Regions from separate parts of the Bacillus sp. M5A3_1b genome, predicted to be linked through region 1. Evidence: riboswitches for the same ligand, from Rfam matches in the RefSeq annotation. Region 1 holds a riboswitch; each other region holds the start of a gene.
What was found. Region 1 has a riboswitch for S-adenosylmethionine ahead of ACLBWW_RS25675 (ABC transporter permease). Riboswitches for the same ligand answer to the same signal wherever they lie in the genome.
Positions count from the first base shown of each region.

Region 2: linked by a shared signal. The riboswitch ahead of ACLBWW_RS02885 (bifunctional homocysteine S-methyltransferase/methylenetetrahydrofolate reductase) and the one ahead of ACLBWW_RS25675 (ABC transporter permease) in region 1 are both predicted to bind S-adenosylmethionine.
Region 3: linked by a shared signal. The riboswitch ahead of ACLBWW_RS07865 (Na+/H+ antiporter NhaC family protein) and the one ahead of ACLBWW_RS25675 (ABC transporter permease) in region 1 are both predicted to bind S-adenosylmethionine.

Region 1 is NZ_JBKEZY010000013.1:69,986-72,256, forward strand. Features, by position in the region: gene ACLBWW_RS25670 (ABC transporter permease) at 1-281, opposite strand, end outside; gene ACLBWW_RS25675 (ABC transporter permease) at 299-1,216, opposite strand; SAM riboswitch class I at 1,351-1,456, opposite strand; partial or broken gene ACLBWW_RS25680 (DUF3951 domain-containing protein) at 1,572-1,764, shown strand; gene ACLBWW_RS25685 (lipoprotein) at 1,783-2,271, opposite strand, start outside.
Region 2 is NZ_JBKEZY010000001.1:542,016-544,286, forward strand. Features, by position in the region: gene ACLBWW_RS02885 (bifunctional homocysteine S-methyltransferase/methylenetetrahydrofolate reductase) at 1-1,021, opposite strand, end outside; SAM riboswitch class I at 1,092-1,201, opposite strand; SAM riboswitch class I at 1,405-1,514, shown strand; gene metI (cystathionine gamma-synthase/O-acetylhomoserine thiolyase) at 1,757-2,271, shown strand, end outside.
Region 3 is NZ_JBKEZY010000002.1:326,206-328,476, forward strand. Features, by position in the region: gene ACLBWW_RS07865 (Na+/H+ antiporter NhaC family protein) at 18-1,334, opposite strand; SAM riboswitch class I at 1,428-1,533, opposite strand; gene ACLBWW_RS07870 (DUF402 domain-containing protein) at 1,654-2,172, opposite strand; gene gltP (glutamate/aspartate:proton symporter GltP) at 2,239-2,271, opposite strand, start outside.

The DNA of each region.
Region 1 (2,271 bases):
CTTCCTAAATCATCTGTTCCGAACCAATGCTCACTACTAGGTGGGAGGTTTGTTGCTTCTTTTACTTGTTCACTCGCAGTAAATGCCGTTAAACTTTCGCCAACCAGTGAGAAAATAATAATTAGTAATAACGTCACTGCCCCTAAAACTGCTATAGGGTTTGATATAAACTTGCGAAACACTTCCTTCTTCCGACTAATCGTTTGCTGATCTTTATTTATCGTTAATTCTTTTTTCTCCTCATTCGTTAATAACTGTTTATTGATTTCATAAGCTCCCATTTAAATGCCCCCCCTCCTTACGTAATAGAACGAATACGCGGATCAACAATACGGTGAATAATATCTGTAATGAAAATACAAGAAATTAATAATGCACTATAGAAAATCGTTGTTCCCATAATGACCGGATAATCCCGGTTAAAAATACTATCCACAAAATATTTTCCTAGACCAGGAATGGAAAATATTTTTTCAATAACGAAAGTCCCTGTTAAAAGTCCAGCCATTAACGGTCCAACAAATGTAAGTACTGGAACAATCGCATTTCGAAGAGCATGTCTTATAATAATTTTCTTAATCGGGATGCCTTTCGCTCTCGCTAGCTTAATATAATCACTCTGCAAAACTTCAATCATATTAGAACGAACAAATCTTGTAATAACCGCGATTGGCCCTAACGCTAATGCGAAGGATGGCAATACCGTATGTTCGAATGTGCCCCAAGACGCTACTGGCAAAAGTTCAAATTGTATAGCAAATACTTGTATAAATAATGGTGCTAAAATAAAACTTGGAATAGAAATACCGAGAATCGCAAGTAAGCTCACACTATAATCAATTACTTTCCCATGATAGAGAGCTGCAAATGTACCTGCTGCAATTCCGACTAATAATGAAATAACAAGTGCTTGTAAACCAATAATCGCTGATGGACCAAATCCTGTCGTTATAATTTCTGATACGCCTTGCCCCGTCGATTGAACAGATTCACCAAAATCAAAATGAACTACGCCATCTAAATAAGCGACATATTGATTCCATAACGGTTCATCGAGGTGATACTTCGCCCTCATATTTTGTATTACTTCCTCTGGAAAGATTTTCGCATCTGATGAAAATGGATCCCCAGGAATGATATGCATAATCAAAAATGTTACTGTCGTAATGACCCATAGCGTGAACACCATAACCGATAGTTTTTTAATAACATACACTTCAATAACCCCCTAAACAAATGAATTTACTTTGTTTTATTGACATATTTGTTCCCATTACTTTTCCGCTTCTTAAAATACAAAAAGCCTTGATCTTAAAAAATAAGATCAAGGCTGAATAAACAAAGGCCCATCACTTATCTTTCAAGACTTGCTTGCTGGAATTAGCACGGTGTTCCTGTTACAGAACCCGCTGCTGAGGTGTCATAGGGCCAGTCCCTCTACCTCTCTGGATAAGTAAATTGCTATATTATTATTTGGTTCAAATTGTATATTTCGAATTATAATTCTGAAAAAATGAAAAGTCAATCAAATTGGATATATTTAGAAAAATCAGTTTTTACTTCTTGCTACTATAGAGTTACCCTTAACAATCGTTATACTTGTCATCATCAGCTTCTATAAACTCTTTATTAAAAAGAAACGTATCACTTCTTTTTATACTCCATTCGATAATATTTACCGGACAAACAATCTCTGCATTTCACGAAGAACAGAAGGTATTAGTATCCGAGGATGAAGACGGAGATGATAAGAAGAAAAAATAACCTTGCGCGTACGCAAAGTTATTTTTTCGTTTCTGCTTGAAAACGTTTATAGTATGTTGATGCTGTTGCAAAGTTAATTTCTATATCACGAATCAATGATGAGTCTTCTTCTTTAGCTAGCTTCTGTAATTTTTTCATTGCTTGTTCCGATTCATTCAAGAAACCAGCGTATACCTCATGTTCTTGCTCTTTCGACTTTGGAACACGAATTTCTTTACGTATATTATCAATATCTTCTAACATGCTAGTCGTTACCTTTTGCACATCTTCTTTATATGTAGCATTCGTTATTTCCTTACCGCCCTTTTCTTTTGCCACCTCAAATAACTGTAGTGCTTTATTAATTTCTTTATTCATTTTCATATCGTATTTTTCATGTACTGCACGGTATTCTTTCATCTCTTCTGTTTGCTCAGTAGATTGCTCTACCGTTTCTTTCGGTTCTTTCGTATCTTTATTTCCATTACACCCTGCTAGAAGGAGCATACTTCCCATTACAGCAATACC
Region 2 (2,271 bases), on a different contig from region 1:
CGCCTTCAAAAAATCGCTGCGTATCTAACGTTTTCGGTGGATCTAATTCCACTACTACTGTCGTTTGTTTTTTTGCTTTCTCTGCTAAAGTGACATGAGCTTTCGAACGTTTCTCATGTGTATGAACTACTTTCGGTCTTTGAATCGTATCCTTTTCTATTACAGGTGTAACATTTGCAATTGCACGTTTCATACTTTCAATATGTTCTGGAGTCGTGCCACAACAACCACCCAATAATCGGATACCTTGCTCAATAAATTTCGGTGTCATCGCTTCGAAATAAGCCGGACTTCCCTCATATACGTAGCGTCCCTCCACATAATTCGGGAGACCTGCATTTGGATATGCTGACAAGTAGCCATTTTGCGGAATCGATATCATTTTAAAAGCTTCCGTCATGTGAAGTGGCCCTAGTTGACAGTTCAATCCAACAACATTTGCACCGTAATCTAAAAGCTGTTTTAATATTTCATTTACATCATTTCCATTTTGAGTTGTACCTGCCTCATGCAATGCTAATTGAGCTACAATTGGAATATTCGTTTGTTTTCGTAACACCTGAACAGCATGAAGTAATTCAAACTCATCATAAAAAGTTTCTAATAGCAGTCCATCAACCTGTTCTTCTAGTAATGCACTTGCCTGTTCCAGTAACATAAATTCTCTTTCCATATCAGTTGTCGTAACAGCTCCGATATGTTTCATACCACCAATTGTTCCTAAAATTGCATTTCTGTCTGTAACAGATGCTTTCGCCAGTTTTACTGCGGCTCTATTAATTTCAGTAACTTGATTTTCTAAACCATACATACGTAATTTCGCTTCATTTGCTCCGTACGTATTTGTTTGAATCACATCAGCCCCAGCAGCTACATATTGCTTATGAATCGATATAATTAAATCTGGATCAGATATATTCAATTCTTCAAAACTACTTTGCAAACCATGTGAATGTAATAACGTCCCAACCGCACCATCACCTATTACAATTCCTTTTGATAATAAATCTAGTAATTTCACAAATCTCCCTCATTTCTATCAATATAAAAACCCCCTCTTCACTTTGAAGAGGGGGACATAATTGTTCCTCCTCTTATTATGCAAAACATTCGTTTTGCAGGTATTAGCACCGTTTCAAACATTTCGTTTGAAGGTTGCTGGGTTTCACAGGGCCTTTCCCTCCACCGCTCTCAATAAGAGTTTGTCTTTATTATTTTATTTATGTAGCTAAAAGGAAATACGTTCCCCTTTTAACAATGTTTGTTAATTTTTTAATAAATTTAGCATGCACAAATGCAAAAGTCAATGACACTTGCGGAAAAATAAAAATTATTTAAAATAAAGTTGCAATTCAATTATCTTTTGTTGTAAAGTTAAAAACATAATAAAATTTCATACGAACATTCTTATCTAGAGAGGTAGAGGGACTGGCCCTTTGACGCCTCAGCAACCATTAACATTTGTTAATAAGGTGCTAATTCCAGCAAATTGTGAAAGATTTGACAGATGAGAAGAAGACTCTATTCAAACCGAAAGCCTTCTTCTTTAGAAGGCTTTTTTTATTTTCCCCCGCTATTTGAGGGCAGTAAGATTCCCAACTCAAAATTCAGCTGGAACAAAGAAGTTAGGTGGGAATCAACTGCCCGTAAAAGCTCGATTGGTGAGGGCTGATAATCAGTGGGGATGAATCCCTCACTGATTAAAGTTTCACTTTACATTCACTTAATTGTTAATTTAAAAAGGAGGAATTTTCACATGTCAACTATTGAAACAAAACTAGCACAAATCGGAAACCGGAGCGAAACTACAACAGGAACTGTTAACCCACCTGTTTATTTTTCAACTGCTTATCGTCATGACGGAATTGGTAACTCTACTGGCTTTGACTATTCACGAACTGGCAATCCAACTCGTGGTCTTTTAGAGCAGGCAATCGCAGACTTAGAATATGGTGAACAAGGTTATGCCTGTAGTTCAGGGATGGCAGCTGTTCTCCTCGTCCTCTCCCTATTCCGTTCTGGAGACGAACTTATTGTATCTGAAGATTTATACGGGGGCACTTATCGATTATTTTCTGAGCACGAAAAAAAGTGGAATGTTCGATGTAGATACGTAAATACACAATCCATTAAACAAATTGAGCAAGCTATCACAACTGAAACGAAAGCTATTTTCATAGAAACTCCAACTAATCCGTTAATGCAAGTTACTGATATTGCCGCTGTCGCAACTGTAGCGAAAAGACACGGACTACTTCTTATTGTAGACAA
Region 3 (2,271 bases), on a different contig from region 1:
ATAAACTTCATTTTAAATTATGCTGTTTTGTGATACTCTTTCTTTCCCGCTACTTTAGAAAACCTCGGGAAACCAATTAATATAGAAATAATTCCACATACTCCAACTAAAATCGGATAAAACGCATATGGTAACAATTCAATCGGAGATAACGCCGCAAATCCTGCTGCCGTTAACATTTGCGCACCATACGGAATTAACCCTTGCACACAACATGAGAAAAGATCTAATACACTCGCTGATTTACGAGGATCAATTTCATATTGATCTGCAATGTTTTTCGCAAGTGGACCTGTAAAAATAATAGAAATCGTATTATTCGCTGTACACATATTCGTCATACTCACTAAGCCAGCGATACCGAACTCTGCTCCTTTTTTCGAACGAATGTTACGAGTTAAAATATTCATTAAATATTGAATACCACCATTATATTGAATCAGTTCGACCATACCACCAATTAAAATAGCAAGTAATACTAACTCCATCATACCGCCCATTCCAGTCGTTACACTTTTAAAGAAACTCTCTAGCGTGTAACTCCCATCTAAAAGACCGATAACGCCGGATAGTACAGTTCCACCAGTTAACACAATAAGTACATTCCAACCAAGCAATGCTGTAATAAGTACTCCTGCATACGGTAAAATCTTTATCCAGTCAAAGCTATGCGCTTTAATCTGCGTGTCACTTCCTAAAGTAACGATTACTAATAGTACAATTGTAATAATAGCTGCTGGTAATACAATTAAAAAGTTCGTTTTAAACTTATCTTTCATTTCTGTTCCTTGTGAACGTACAGCTGCGATTGTTGTATCTGAAATAAATGATAAATTATCCCCAAACATCGCCCCACCAACAACAGTAGCCATCGTAAGTGCAATAGAGATATCAGTTTGCCCACTAATACCTACAGCAATTGGTGCTAATGCAGCAATTGTTCCCATTGAAGTTCCCATCGCTAATGAAATAAATGCCCCTATAACAAAAATTCCAGCTACGATAAATCCTTGCGGTAAAATGGATAACGCTAAATTAACTGTAGAATCAACGCCGCCCATCCCTTTTGCTGTTTCAGAAAATGCTCCTGCAAGTACAAAAATCAGAACCATAATCATAATATCCGGGTTCCCTGCACCTTTAGCAAATCGTTCTACTTTTACATTAAAACTTTCTTTACGATTCATCGCTAAAGCGACTCCTACAGCAATTGAAATTGCTACAAGTATCGGCAATTTATAGAAATCACCTGTAATAATTCCAGAACCAATAAATAGCGCCAAAAATATCCCAAGTGGTAATAAAGCCAAACCATTTCCTCTCGTTTCTTTCAAAGTACCATCTCTCCCTAGTTTCAACCTTTTCTAATGAATAACAAAAGACCTCTTCCAATGAGAAGAGGTCTTATACATCTATAAGGAACGCTCTTCTCATCTTTCAAGCACATGCTTGCTGGATTTGGCACAGCACTCTGAAATCGAGTCCGCTGCCGAGGCATCGTAGGGCCAGTCCCTCCGCCTCTCTTTATAAGAAGGTTTCATATTTATTTTTTAATAATAATTTCTTCCCTAACTTTACTCGCTTACAAAACAAAAGTCAATTATTTTTTGTATAGATTTTTTTGGTAATTATACAAAAATTTGAATACAACAATCATTTTAACTTTTTGATTTCTTCTTCCAATATTGAAATCCAATAAAATTCACTATTTTTTATTGCATCTATTATCCATTTCGTAGTGTACCAAGCTAACTCGTACTCTTCTTTTGTAACATCGCCACTTTTATAGGCGTCCTCTAGCTCATCTTCATCTAGTACATACATCTTACCGTTCGGTAATAACACTACATCTAAATATAAATCATCAAAATACGGTAAACCACGGTCATCAATTTTATATTCTTTCGCCACATCGATATAATATTGCACTAATTTTTTCTGATCATCTAACATAGCTGTAATCGCAAAGTTTTTCCCGTCTATAAAATATTGAATCCACGTATATTGATTCCCTGCGATACAAAGTTTTTTACCATCATATTCTTTACAACTAGGCTCTCTTACCTTTTTTATGTCTAATATTCCTAGCATTCCTTCTTCTACTTGCTTAACCGTATAATCCTTCTCTATTAGTCGCTTCCACGAAGAACCGTCACCATATTTACGTTTCATTACGTCCGCTTCCCTTCTATATAGAAAAGCCCCCACATATTATGTGAGAGCTTGTTCAAATTATAATTAAGCTGCTTGCTTATTAGAAATTTCTTTCAA